One region of the Yersinia massiliensis genome, then DNA from elsewhere that is predicted to be linked to it. Evidence: predicted binding sites of a transcription regulator. Region 1 holds the regulator's gene; each other region holds the start of a gene.

Region 1 (4,657 bases):
TGCCAATGACACCGATAAAACCGGTCTATATGTGGATAGCTGGGCACAATATAGTTGGTTTAATAACACGGTGAATGGCCAAGACCTAGCGGCCGAAGAGTATAAATCCAAGGGCGTTACCGCTTCAATTGAAAGTGGTTATACCTTCAATGTTGGCGAAAATGCAGCGAAAAATACGCGTTATTACATCCAACCGAAGGCGCAGGTGACTTGGATGGGGATAAAAGCTGATGACCACAAGGAAGCTAATGGCACTCGCGTTTCTAGCGAAGGTGAGGGGAATATCCAAACCCGCTTAGGGGCTAAAGCCTTTATGAATCACTACCGTGACCAGAATAAAGAACACGTTATTCAACCTTTCGTCGAAGCCAACTGGATCCATAATACGAAAGATTTTGGTACAAGAATGGATACTGCAATTGTTCAGCAAGAAGGCGCCGCAAATATTGCGGAGCTGAAGCTCGGCGTAGAAGGAAAGGTAAATAAAAACGTTAATCTATGGAGTAATGTTGGTCAGCAAATCGGTAACAATGGTTACAGCGATACGTCAGTGATGTTGGGCGTCAAATATAGTTTCTAATACTAACTAAAAATGAACAAATCGAGCCATTCAGCTCGGTTTGTTCGCTTTAATTTAGCGCTCACGCCGTAAAATCTCGCCATGATGGTTAGGCAGTCTAGTAACACGAAGAACTCGATATCAGGCCAGTATTGAAGTTAAAAAGACAAAATTGCGATGCTCGCCAACCCTGCGCCTTTTCATCTATCGGCGATTAACAGTAAATATGGTAAAATCCCTTCAATTCGACTGCGGCGGGATGTATATGATGAACCCTATCAATCAGGAAAAACTGCTGGCTCAAGCTGAAAGCTTGTGTCAACAACGTAACGTCCGGCTGACACCGCAACGTCTTGAAGTATTGCGCCTCATGGCACAACAGCCCGGCGCAATCAGTGCCTACGATTTATTGGATTTGCTGCGCGTATCTGAGCCTCAGGCTAAGCCTCCGACAGTTTATCGCGCATTAGACTTCTTGCTGGAACAAGGGTTTATCCACCGTGTTGAATCAGCTAACAGCTATGTGTTGTGCCATCATTTTGAAGAGCCGACCCACACCTCAGCCCTCTTTATCTGCGATAGGTGCAAGATAGTGACTGAACGTACTACGGTGGGTATCGAAGAAGCATTGGCACAATTAGCAAAACAGTCTGGTTTTACGCTGCGTCATAGTGTGGTTGAAGCGCATGGTTTATGTGCTGAATGCGGGGTAATCGAAGCGTGTGAAAGCCATGATCATTGCGATCATGACCACTCAATTGTGGCAAAAAAGAAGTGATTGAGGCAAAAGAGAGCAACGCCCAAGAATCTCGTTTAAGCTGTCGTCGATATCACGGCAGCCTTATTTTTAATATTAGCCATGACCAGCAAATATGAGACACATCCTTGTGTCGCGTCGATACAAACAATCATTCCAATGAAAATCCTAATATAGACTCTATTATTAACATGCATCATCAAAGATGATTGAATAATAAATTTAGTTAAACAACCGATATGAGGCTTATTTAATTAATAGTGATTATTCTAGCATGCAGAAATTCGAATCATTTGTATCGATATCAGATTAATTCCATTTAGTGATGTGACTACCAGCGATATTTGCTGTGGTCTTCCCAGGCCTTCACTTCTTTCTCAGCCTGCTCTTTCTGATAGCCGTATTTCTCCTGGATTTTACCGACCAGTTGGTCACGCTTTCCTTCAATAACCGTCAGGTCATCGTCAGTCAGCTTACCCCATTTCTCTTTCACTTTACCTTTAAACTGCTTCCAGTTACCGTCAGCTTGATCTTTGTTCATGATATCTCCGTAATCTTTGGATTAGTCAGTTTATTTAATTCAACACGATAAATATTTTCCATATTAATAAGCATCTAACGCCATCTATATAAACTAATAATTTATAGTTATTAACTTATTTAAGCATCAGTAGAAATATTTATCGTAGGAATAACTATAGCAGAGGAGACTGATAATTAAAGGCTGGTTGATATTAATGACTGGATTTAGATCAAGAAAGCAAAAATAGCGACTGAGAATATTCAGTTAAAACAGCAGGTAATAATGTATTATCGGAATGCTCTCAATTTAAATATGATAAGAAAGATTGTAGGGAAATGGATAATATACCCTTCTGATGGGAAGGGTATATTGCGGTCAATTAATTCAGATCCAGTCCCCATTACGGATGACGCCAACAGCCAATCCCTCAATGGTGAAGCTTTGTTCGCGCAGATCAACGACGATCGGCTCAAACTCGCTGTTCTCTGGCAGCAGCTGTACGATGCTACCCTGCTTTTTAAGGCGTTTTACTGTCACTTCATCATCGATACGTGCCACAACCACTTGCCCGTTCCGCACATCCTGCGTTTTATGTACGGCTAGTAGATCGCCATCCAGAATACCGATATCTCTCATCGACATTCCATTAACCCGCAGCAGAAAATCTGCGCTCGGCTTAAACATTGAAGGATCAACTTTATAGTGCCCTTCGATGTGTTGCTGTGCCAGCAGTGGTTCACCTGCAGCAACCCGCCCAATCAGTGGCAGGCCCTCTTCTTCTTCCATCAGCAAACGAATGCCACGCGAAGCGCCAGAGACAATCTCTATCACGCCTTTACGGGCCAATGCTTTTAAATGCTCTTCAGCAGCGTTAGGAGAACGAAATCCCAGACGCTGCGCAATTTCAGCACGGGTCGGTGGCATACCAGTTTGCGCCAAGTGATCGCGCACCAGGTCATAAACCTCTTGCTGTCTGGTCGTAAGTGCTTTCATTCCGCCCCCTGTTTGTTTATACAGTTTTGCTGTGAGTATATACAGGTAAGCGGATATTGGGAACCAAAGAGTGAATAAAAACAGGGATTAATCACAGCTTAATTGTGTCCTGTTGTGAACTCGCCGCGGCTTTATGCGCCATAGCGTCAACTCAAATGGTGCCAAAGTACAGATATCCAGACAAAAATAGCCAGCAGAACAGCTAAAAACACGGCAGCAGAGCCCATATCTTTAGCCCTGCCGGATAGCTCATGAAACTCACTGCCGATACGGTCGACTACCGCTTCAATTGCACTATTGATAACTTCAATAATAATCACTAGAACAACGCTACCAATCAATAAAATGCGGGCTACAGCATCTAAATCTAGCCAGAACGCCAGTATGATAGCCACGAGCGCAACGACAGCCTCTTGGCGAAAAGCCGCTTCATTGTGCCAAGCTGCGATTAAGCCTTTCGCAGAATAACCCGCTGCTTTGTAGATTCGGGTTAGCCCTGTTAACTGATTTGCCATGTTTTATTGCCTTTATCTTAAGGAGATGATGATTTTTACCGCTTTCTGTTGTCTCATCACCACAGATCTAAAAACCAGTTTCTGGTATCCTTGCGATGAATTGCTAACAAGAGGCTTCAAGTTGTCATGTCAGGTTGGCGTAAAATATATTATAAGTTATTGAATTTACCACTTAAATTGTTGGTAAAAAGCAAGGTTATTCCGGCAGATCCTGTGACTGAGTTAGGGTTAGACCCATCTCGTCCAATTCTGTACGTTTTACCTTATAATTCCAAGGCAGATTTGCTGACTTTGCGAGCGCAATGTCAGGCACAAGATCTGCCCGACCCTTTGATTCCATTGGAAATTGATGGCGTACAACTCCCAAGCCATGTCTTTATCGATAATGGTCCAAGGGTCTTTCGCTATTACGCACCAAAACAAGAGTCAGTGAAGTTATTCCACGATTATTTGGATTTACATCGTAATAATCCGGAATTAGATATCCAGATGCTACCGGTTTCCGTGATGTTTGGTCGCTCACCTGGGCGCGAAGGTCACGGCACACCTCATCTGCGGGTATTGAACGGCGTTGAGAAGTTCTTTGCTGTCTTGTGGCTAGGCCGCGATAGTTTTGTCCGGTTCTCAACCACGGTGTCACTGCGCCGGATGGCCAGTGAGCATGGCACAGATAAAACAATCGCTCATAAACTGGCTCGCGTGGCGCGGATGCACTTCTCTCGTCAGCGTTTGGCGGCGGTCGGCCCAAGTTTGCCAGCCCGTCAGGATCTGTTCAATAAGCTGCTGGCCTCTAAAGCGATTGAAAAAGCCGTTGCCGATGAAGCGCGGACTAAAAAAATATCCCACGAGAAAGCACAGCAAAATGCCATTACGTTGATGGAAGAGATTGCGGCAAACTTCTCTTATGAAGCCGTACGTCTATCTGACAGGGTATTGAGCTGGACATGGAACCGCCTGTATCAAGGCATCAACGTCCATAACGCTGAGCGAGTACGGCAGTTGGCGCAAGATGGCCATGAGATTGTTTATGTGCCTTGCCATCGCAGCCATATGGATTATTTGCTGCTCTCCTACGTGCTCTATCATCAAGGGTTAGTACCTCCTCATATTGCTGCCGGTATTAACCTTAACTTCTGGCCTGCTGGCCCGATTTTCCGCCGTTTGGGTGCGTTCTTTATCCGCCGTACTTTTAAAGGCAATAAACTCTATTCAACGGTGTTCCGTGAGTATTTGGGTGAGCTGTTTACGCGTGGCTATTCGGTAGAATACTTTGTTGAAGGCGGCCGTTCACGCACGGGTCGTTTGTTAGA
Region 2 (4,657 bases), 2.2 Mb from region 1:
CTGATGACTCTGGGCTTATAAAGATCAAAAGTTTGTCACTATTGTCGGTGGCAAACTGGCGAGGGGCAATCTTACCTCGTGATGCATTGAGGCGAAACCATAATGCTTGTGATAGTTACCGCATTAGTAGATTTCTATAATTTGCTGTTTTTCATTGGGGTGCTAAATGTACAAAATAGAAACGGGTAGCTCACGTATCGCCAGCTACCCGTATGTATTCAGTAAAACAGTGATCTAAGATGTAATATCAATAAACGCTATTTATCGTTTACTAATCCATCAAGATAGCGTTCAGCATCCAGCGCCGCCATGCAGCCAGTGCCAGCAGAGGTGATGGCTTGGCGGTAAATATGATCCATAACATCACCTGCGGCGAACACACCTGGAATTGAGGTTTGCGTTGCATTGCCTTGGGTACCTGACTGGACTTTTATGTAGCCATTTTCCAGTGCTAACTGGTCACCAAAAATGGCGGTATTAGGACTATGACCGATGGCAATAAAGACACCCGCAACCGCAAGTTCTTCGGTTTCATTGCTTTGAGTTGATTTCAGGCGCACGCCGGTTACACCCATTTCATCGCCCAGTACTTCATCCAGCGTACGGTCAGTATGCAGCACGATGTTACCGTTTTTCACTTTCTCCATCAGGCGATCAATCAGAATTTTTTCGGAGCGGAAGCTATCACGGCGATGGATCAAATGGACTTCAGCAGCGATATTTGCCAGATACAGTGCTTCCTCAACGGCAGTATTACCGCCACCGACGACTGCAACTTTTTGATTGCGGTAGAAGAAACCGTCACAAGTTGCGCAGGCAGAAACCCCTTTGCCTTTGAACGCTTCCTCAGACTCCATCCCCAAATAGCGGGCAGATGCGCCAGTTGCGATAATTAACGCATCGCAAGTGTATTCATCGCTATCACCAAATAGGCGGAAGGGGCGATTTTTCAAATCAACACTGTTGATATGATCGAACAGAATTTCTGTCTGGAATTTTTCAGCATGCTCATGCATCCGGTCCATCAGTGCTGGGCCGGTGAGTCCTTCGGGATCGCCGGGCCAGTTTTCGACGTCAGTTGTAGTAGTTAACTGACCACCTTTTTCCATTCCGGTAATCAATACAGGTTTTAGGTTAGCGCGTGCTGCATAAACTGCCGCGGTATAACCTGCAGGGCCAGAACCCAGAATAATCAATTTGCTATGTTTAGCCGTGCTCATGAATACCTCTTTCCCACAATGGCGGACAATATTAGCGATTGTAGGGAAAATTGTGCATGAAAAAAAGCAGACAAAAATGTTGATAGCGATTTGTTTGATAGGCAATGCCTATTTAATAGACTAAATGTATTGAGAATCGGCAGTTACCGGATAAGAAAATTAAGTTTGGTGACAAATTGGACCAAAATTGATTTCTACGTTATGGAAAAAAAAACCTGAAAAAGCGTTGACCCCATAAAGAATGTGGCTTGTGAGCCAATGCGCCTAAAAAAAGCTGTCTTAGATAGAGAGAAATTTGCACCATTTTATCGCAAATAAGCGGTGAAAAAATAGCTAAGTGAAGGGGGCTGAGATTTTAATTCTGGCACGTTCTACTGATTTAACTTCTTTTACTTTGACAATCGGCTGCGCATTTGCGAAAACATCATAGGAAGAAGAAATTATCTGCGCGCCATAATTTCAGTTTTGGTGTCACTGACATCAAGCGAAAACCCTGGAATGTTTTCGATTAATACTGGATGGCATGTGGAGTCAGTTATCGAATAACCGTAGGGGGGATGTATCTGCGGTTGTTTGTGATGCGCTATCTCTTCCTCAACGCTAATAATCATCGAGTACCTCGCATACAGTTGGACAGACAGGGTGTGAGTTAACAACGTGTTGATATATTTGCATAAAACAGGCTGCGGGTCGTGGTTTGTAGCAAGCTCTAAAGGTCCTTACATTTAGGGTATGCCGCAGACTCAAGGAAATTAAGAGAGACTATAAGATGATAGATAATAAAAAACGGCCGGGGAAAGAGCTTGATCGTATTGATCGTAACATCCTGAATGAATTACAAAAGGATGGGCGAATCTCTAACGTAGAGCTTTCAAAACGAGTAGGATTGTCACCAACACCATGTCTAGAGCGAGTTCGCCGTTTAGAGCGTCAGGGCTTCATCCATGGTTATACCGCACTGCTTAATCCACAATATTTGGATGCATCATTGCTGGTTATTGTTGAGATTACTCTGAATCGTGGTGCTCCGGATGTGTTTGAGCAATTTAATGCTGCTGTAAAAAATCTTGAGGAAATTCAAGAGTGTCACTTGGTGTCAGGCGATTTCGACTATTTGTTGAAAACCCGTGTACCTGATATGTCCGCTTACCGTACCTTACTCGGTGAGACCTTGCTTCGCCTACCGGGCGTGAACGATACCCGTACCTATGTGGTCATGGAAGAAGTGAAGCAGAGTAACCGCCTTGTGATTAAAACGCGGTAAACAGGCAGGTGCAAAACCTGAGTAATTTGGTTACACTCCTGTTTATTCATACAGTTTCAACGCCGGGAGGGTTCTCGGCGTTGTTACTCATACCAGTTAACAGGAACCTGGAGAGCCTTTCTTGAGCCAGGAATATACAGAAGACAAAGAAGTTACTCTGAAAAAGCTAAGCAGCGGGCGTCGTTTGCTTGAGGCTGTTTTGATTGTGGTAACCCTTCTTGCAGCCTACTTAATGGCAGCGCTGCTGAGTTTTAATCCTTCGGACCCCAGTTGGTCCCAAACTGCTTGGCACGAACCTATCCACAATCTTGGTGGGGGTATAGGTGCGTGGATGGCCGATACGCTGTTCTTTACCTTTGGTGTTTTGGCTTATGCAATCCCAGTCATTATGGTGATGTTGTGCTGGGCAGCATTTCGCCAGCGCGATGCCAGTGAGCATGTTGATTACTTTGCACTTTCATTACGCCTTATAGGCACATTAGCCCTCATTTTAACGTCATGCGGCTTGGCTGCGCTTAATGTTGATGATCTCTATTACTTCGCTTCGGGTGGGGTGATTGGTAGCTTATTTAGTAATGCTATGTTGCCGTGGTTTAATGGTGTGGGAGCAACACTGACGCTGCTTTGTATTTGGGCTGTTGGCTTAACGCTCTTTACCGGTTGGTCTTGGTTGGTCATCGCTGAAAAAATTGGTGGTGTGGTCTTAGGTTCACTGGCATTTATGACTAATCGTTCTCGTCGCGAAGAGCGCTACGACGATGAGGATGGCAGTGACTATGTAGATGATGACCAGACTAACGAGCAAGAAAAAGACTCGGTGGCGAAAAAAGCCGTGGCAGCAGGCGCTGTAACAGCTAGTGCGCTAGCGGCAAATTCAGCTTATGCCGATGCGGATGATGTCCTCTTTTCAGCACCTTCTGTGACTGATGAGCCATTACCGTTAACTGAAAATGACGATGAATATGATCCTTTACTGAGTTCGCTACGTGCTACAGAGAGTGATGATTCCTCAGCGTTAGTGGCGGCTCCTGCACAGGTCGCTACTCCCCCTGTTCTGAGTTATGAGGATGCTAGTCATAATGATACTGCTCATACTCATGCCCTAAACTCCTTGGTTACTAACAGTCTGGTTTCACCAACTGACAATGTCTCCGCGACACCCCCGCTGTATTCTTTTGAAATACCAGAAGAATCATCCACTCCAATCCCGCGTCGTGACATCATGTCACCGGCTGAACGCCATGACCCTCAAATGGGGTCATGGGAGACACCAGCAGAACAGACCCGTCATTCGCCATTTGATTTTTCAACCGCGCAGCGTCATAGCGATCAGGTGGACAACTTGCTTTCTATGAATCCTGGGGTAGGGGCTGGTCTTGAGGGCCTCACTGCTGCGGATGTGGCCGCGGGTATGGCATCGCCATCTAACCCAATTTCGGTTGCTGGAGTAGTTGGTGCAAGTACGGTAGCCGCGACATTTATGCCAGCATTTACGGCGACCAGCGATAGCAGTTCGCAAGTTAAGCAAGGGATTGGTCCAGAATTACCGCGGCCGAATCCGGTACGTATTCCAACGCGACGTGAATTGGCCTCTTACGGCATTAAGCTGCCTTCGCAGCGTATCGCTGAACAGGAACAACGTGAGCAGCATGAAGAAGAAGCACAAAACGCCCAGGTAAATGCAACGTCATTTGATCCTCAAAGTGAGTCAGAGGATGATGCTGCGCTGCAACAGGCAATATTACGTCAAGCCTTTGCTGACCAACAATCAGCGCGCTATGGCCAACCTGATGCTGCTGGCGTTAATATTTTCTCCGCGCCAGAGCCTGAAGATGAACAAGCTCTGCAAGAGGCTGCATTGCGACAAGCGTATGCTGCACAACAGCAACAACGGTATAGCACCACGCAAAGTGAAGATGCTGCTCATCATGAAAATAACCTTTATAGTCGTGAAATCGAGAATAGCGAAAGCAGTGCAGCTGAACGAGTTCAGCCTGTCGATACCCACAGCGCGTTCACTTTCTCGCCAATGGCTGATTTAGTTGATGAGAGCCCGCGTGAGCCTCTATTCACGCTTTCTGCTCAGAGTGAGTCCGTTGCTGAGAACAGCACTTTTTCGTCAGATCACTCGGAGCAAGAGCCGCCACATCAACATGTATCTGGGTATCAAGCG
Region 3 (4,657 bases), 2.3 Mb from region 1:
CATTCCTGATAGAGACAGCGTGACTGAGCGGCGAAACGCTCATTACCCTGCAGAGCGGGTTGCCAGCTAGCTTGGTGGTCTTGAATCAGATAGTCGCCACCAAACAAGGCTGAAGCCTCAGGTTGCAGCTCATTCACTGCCTGTGCAATTAACGCCAGATACTCCGTGCTCTCTTGTGCTTTGAGCAGCATAAAACGCGGTTGAGATTGTGGATGACAAAAGAGTGTCATGCCATTTTCTAACCGAGGTTGAATGGCGGCAAAAGAAACAGGCTCCAATTGGGAGGCAGTAGCAAATAACGCTTCATATGGCGTTGTGTTTGGCAGCAGTGACTGCCATTCGAGTCGGTTATTGGTCAAAGTGATAAATGCAATCGTCAAAAAGGGAAAGGGCGATTATACAAGAATAAAGCGGGCTGCATATACGTAGAGTGGCGGTTGGTGATAAGGAGTAAGATATCTGCAGTGTTCCGTACAAAAAACAATCTACTCAAGGGCTTTTAGTAGGATGAAATTCTGCCTAAAGCTGTTATGCTTGGTTTAAGTTACGCCGTCACTAAAGAGCTCACGATGAAATATCAACAACTGGAAAATCTAGAAAGTGGTTGGAAATGGGCATATTTGGTCAAAAAACACCGCGAAGGTGAGGCCATTACCCGACACATCGAAAACAGTGCTGCCTCAGATGCTGTGGAGCAACTGATGAAGCTGGAAAGTGAGCCAGTGAAGGTGTTGGAGTGGATTGATGCTCATATGAATCTGCGACTCACCACGCGAATGAAGCAAACTATCCGCGCCAGGCGCAAGCGGCATTTTAACGCAGAGCATCAGCATACTCGAAAAAAATCAATCGACTTGGAATTTCTGGTTTGGCAACGCTTAGCTGCTCTCGCTCGTCGTCGTGGTAATACGCTTTCGGAGACAGTTGTTCAGTTAATTGAAGATGCTGAGCGTAAAGAGAAATACGCTAACCAGATGTCATCGCTGAAGCAGGACTTACAGGATATTTTGGGTAAAGAGAAATAATCAGACTGCAGCGAGAATAAAAAAAACCCCGCAATGCGGGGTTTTTTACGAAAGAAGTAAACTTAAGCCTGTGGCTGAGTTACAACTTCTTTGTAGCCTTTAACTTCGATCTCTACGCGACGATCTGGTGCCAGGCACTCGATCAGAGCAGCACGTGGTTTCACGTTGTCACAAGTGTTGCCTGTAACTGGGTTTGCTTGGCCTTCACCGCGAGCGGTGATTTTGTCAGCAGGGATACCTTTAGAAACCAGGTAATCACGCACGCTGTCAGCACGACGCTGAGACAAAGCTAAGTTAGGAGCTGGTTGACCGATACGGTCAGCAAAGCCCAGAACCACAACAGAACCGTCTTTAGGATCGATAGAGCTCAGCTGTGCGTACAGTTGGTCCAGAGCTTGCTGGCCTTCTGGTTTCAACGTTGACTTGTTGAAAGCGAACAGTACGTCAGATTTCAGCGTGAAACGCTTAGTATCAACAACTGGCGCTGGCGCTGGAGCTGGAGCAACTACTGGTGCTGCTACATCATCCTGACCGAAACGGTAAGAAACACCAACACTCAGCAGACCGTTGTCTGGACGAGCACCAACGGTAGCTTTATCACCGATGTTGCTAACCCATTGGTATTCCATACGGGTTGCCCAGTTTTTGGTCCAAGCGTATTCTGCACCCAGAGCAACCAGTGGAGAAACACCAGTGTCGTGCGCTGTAGCGCGTGTATCGGTAGCAGCGTTATAACCGCTAGCGTCTGCACGCCATACCAGACCACCCAGACGAGTGTAAACGTCCAGATCTTGTGCTACAGGGTAGCTCAGTTTAGCAGCTAACTGAACGCCTTGTGCTTTGAAAGCGCCATTGTTAGTGTCGCCTTTGTAAGGCATACGGCCAAGCCAGTCGTAACCCATTTCAAAGCCCAGGTATTGGTTTGCTTGGTAACCCAAGAACGCACCAGCACCGACTTGGTCTTTATGAGTTGGGCCGTCATTATTAATGATGGAACCCGTGTCTTGGAACTGAGACCAGCCCAGTTTACCACCGGTGTACCAGGTGTTATCTTTCGGTGCGGCTTGCGCTACTGTAGCGAAACCTGCCAGTGCCACTGCTAATGCGATAGCTGTCTTTTTCATTTTACGCCTCGTTATCATCCAAATAGGCAATGAGCTTTTAAAAGCCAAGCCCTTGGTTAAAATTCTTCGTTAAGGTTTAAACGCTCCCGTTAATCACGTTGCCAGTATGATTTGGCATTCTAGAGCAACCTTAGCGAAGTAAAGTCTACAACGTGGCGAGAAACTTACAAGTCTGATGTAATAATCTGCCTGAAAAAAACGCGAAATAGTGCATGTTCTTTAACGATTTAGCCGTAAAAAACGGCTTTTCAACCTCGATATTTTCTGCTGAAAGCCGCATTCCGACTCGCTTTATAATGGTTTTATAGTGGGAAGCGCTAAAAATTGTAATAATTCATGGGATAAATCCTAAATTCACTTAATGATACAAAGAAGAATGAATTTTTAACGTTGCGCACTGTCCTTGAACCGTTTTTGTGTCATTTAGCGGATGCATAACAAACCCGTAAGTATTTCCTAGCTTTGCCGCTAAATGTAAACGAGCACGATCATCATCTGATAACTCAGGTAACCAACCCAGTACGACACTGTAATTTCCCGTCAATAATGCTTTTTCCATCGCATCGACAGTCGATAATGGGCTGATTTGTCTTACTTGAACGACTTTACTTGCGGGTAGGCCGGACTGTTGTAACCACAAACGACTCAATTTCTGTTGTGGTGTTAACCATAAAAGCCACCGAGCTTGTTTACCGAGTTGTTGTAATAAAGGAAGCAATAACTGGGTTACTGCAGGCTGGTTTGCACTGTACACAAGTTCACTGATAAGACCACAATCTGATGGTGCATCAACTCTTTCCACGGCATCGCTGGTAACAAGAGAATGATAATTAGCTTGATAAGGTTTAAGTGATTGAGTGCGCATGATTAACCTCGCCTGTAGTGTGCTGTATGCATATACAGTAGTCACTGTTTGTTAGAAGATCAACTAAATTTTTACAAGACGCTTCGCATAATTGTGAAGTAAATCCGTGCAAATTCATTTTGTATTTGGCTCGGTAATCCATTTTAAGTATTTTTTAATTAGTTGTTCCTCTTACACTTATTGCAACTGAATAGGGACGTTAGTTCGGATTTTTACTAAAGGAGTAGTCATGAAAAACGCATCAGAAAACAAAATCATGCAAGCACGAGATTGTTTTGATTTTTTAGGTCAGATCACGGTCCGCTCACAATTTGGCGGCTATAGCCTATTGGCTAATGGGATTATGTTTGCGGTCGTTTCTGAGGGAGAACTGTATTTGCGGGCGAATGATCAGGTCGAGGGAGTCTTTCGTGCCAGAGGGATGACGAACCTTGTTTATGCCAAACGCGGAGCGCCGATCCTACTGCGCTATTACAGGGTGGATACTTATCTTTGGGATGACGAACGGACATTATGCCATTTTGCCAAGCGGGCTTACGAAGAAGCTAAAACTGAGATTTTAAGCAAAAAAGGGCCAACTGTTCGGCTGAAGGATTTACCTAATCTGAGCGCCAGCCTCGAACGCCTGTTATGGCGAGTCGGTATCAAAAATGCATCAGATTTACGCCTTGAAGGCGCAAAGCGGTGTTACCTTAAATTACGCGCTTTGCGAGGCTCGCTCGGGATAAACATATTATTGTCGCTAGCGGGGGCTATTAGTGGCTATCACTACGCTGCTCTGCCACTAATGATACGAGTTGAGCTGATTGAATGGTTTGAAATACACATCGGCGCAATGTATGAAACAGCCTGATCATGGGCTAATAAAAATCAGCCCATGGCGCTTTTATTGTCTGATAGACAAAGTTATCCGGTCTGACTGATACGTTTATTCAGTTCACTCAGTTCAGGTAACAGTTCAAGCAGTAAGCCAATCTGCTGCAACACCAATTGGTCTTTACTCTCCGGCTCAGGATTGCACTCTTGCAGCCGGGTAGATAAGCCGGTTAATACTTGAGACATTTGTGTGCTGTCAGGTTGCTCTTGCTCAAGTGTGCCCTCGACATAACAAATAGCATCATTGAGTAAATTCAATGTGGCCGTATTCGTCAGTTTCTCGCGGTGAGCACCTAATGCAGAAATATAACTGAGCATGGTGTGGTTTAGGCAGAGTAAGCGGAATGCTGCTTCTTGGGTTTCTGGATTGTTTTTGGGCTCAGCGGACATATTTGAAATGACAGAAGCGAGTTCGGCATCGCAATTATGTGCATCTCGGCGCGCAATACGGTAGGGCAGACTATTATCTTTGCCTTGATAATATTGCACCAAAATAGCATCGAGATAGCGGCAGTTCGCATTCAATGTTTTGTGAACGACGGTCGGGAGTTGACGGAACTTCCAGTCTGGCCAGATAAAACTCACGGCAACCCAGGCAATAGCACATCCGAGTAAGGTATCGAATACACGTGGTGCAGCGACTTCAAATCCTTCGCCTAACAAGTTAAAGCAGAGCAAAACCAATAAGGTGATGAACATTGTGGCGTGGGCATATTGAACATTGCGGAAGGCAAAAAACAATACACCCGTAATGACGATCAGGATTA

The links. The regulator LexA, encoded in region 1, represses DNA repair genes until DNA is damaged. The targets are predictions, from matches to a motif close to TNCTGTATGTACATACAGNA.
Positions count from the first base shown of each region.
Region 2: the regulator LexA is predicted to act here: its motif matches at 2,521-2,540, upstream of DA391_RS14470 (DNA translocase FtsK 4TM domain-containing protein).
Region 3: the regulator LexA is predicted to act here: its motif matches at 3,035-3,054, upstream of sulA (SOS-induced cell division inhibitor SulA).

Region 1 is NZ_CP028487.1:345,836-350,492, reverse strand. It holds gene DA391_RS01590 (autotransporter outer membrane beta-barrel domain-containing protein) at 1-580, shown strand, start outside; gene zur (zinc uptake transcriptional repressor Zur) at 828-1,337, shown strand; gene DA391_RS01580 (CsbD family protein) at 1,648-1,857, opposite strand; gene lexA (transcriptional repressor LexA) at 2,224-2,832, opposite strand; gene DA391_RS01570 (diacylglycerol kinase) at 2,979-3,347, opposite strand; gene plsB (glycerol-3-phosphate 1-O-acyltransferase PlsB) at 3,474-4,657, shown strand, end outside.
Region 2 is NZ_CP028487.1:3,090,656-3,095,312, reverse strand. It holds gene trxB (thioredoxin-disulfide reductase) at 258-1,220, opposite strand; gene lrp (leucine-responsive transcriptional regulator Lrp) at 1,990-2,484, shown strand; gene DA391_RS14470 (DNA translocase FtsK 4TM domain-containing protein) at 2,606-4,657, shown strand, end outside.
Region 3 is NZ_CP028487.1:3,015,861-3,020,517, reverse strand. It holds gene DA391_RS14215 (AAA family ATPase) at 1-359, opposite strand, end outside; gene matP (macrodomain Ter protein MatP) at 570-1,025, shown strand; gene ompA (porin OmpA) at 1,088-2,149, opposite strand; gene sulA (SOS-induced cell division inhibitor SulA) at 2,508-3,014, opposite strand; gene DA391_RS14195 (TfoX/Sxy family DNA transformation protein) at 3,244-3,867, shown strand; gene yccS (YccS family putative transporter) at 3,921-4,657, opposite strand, start outside.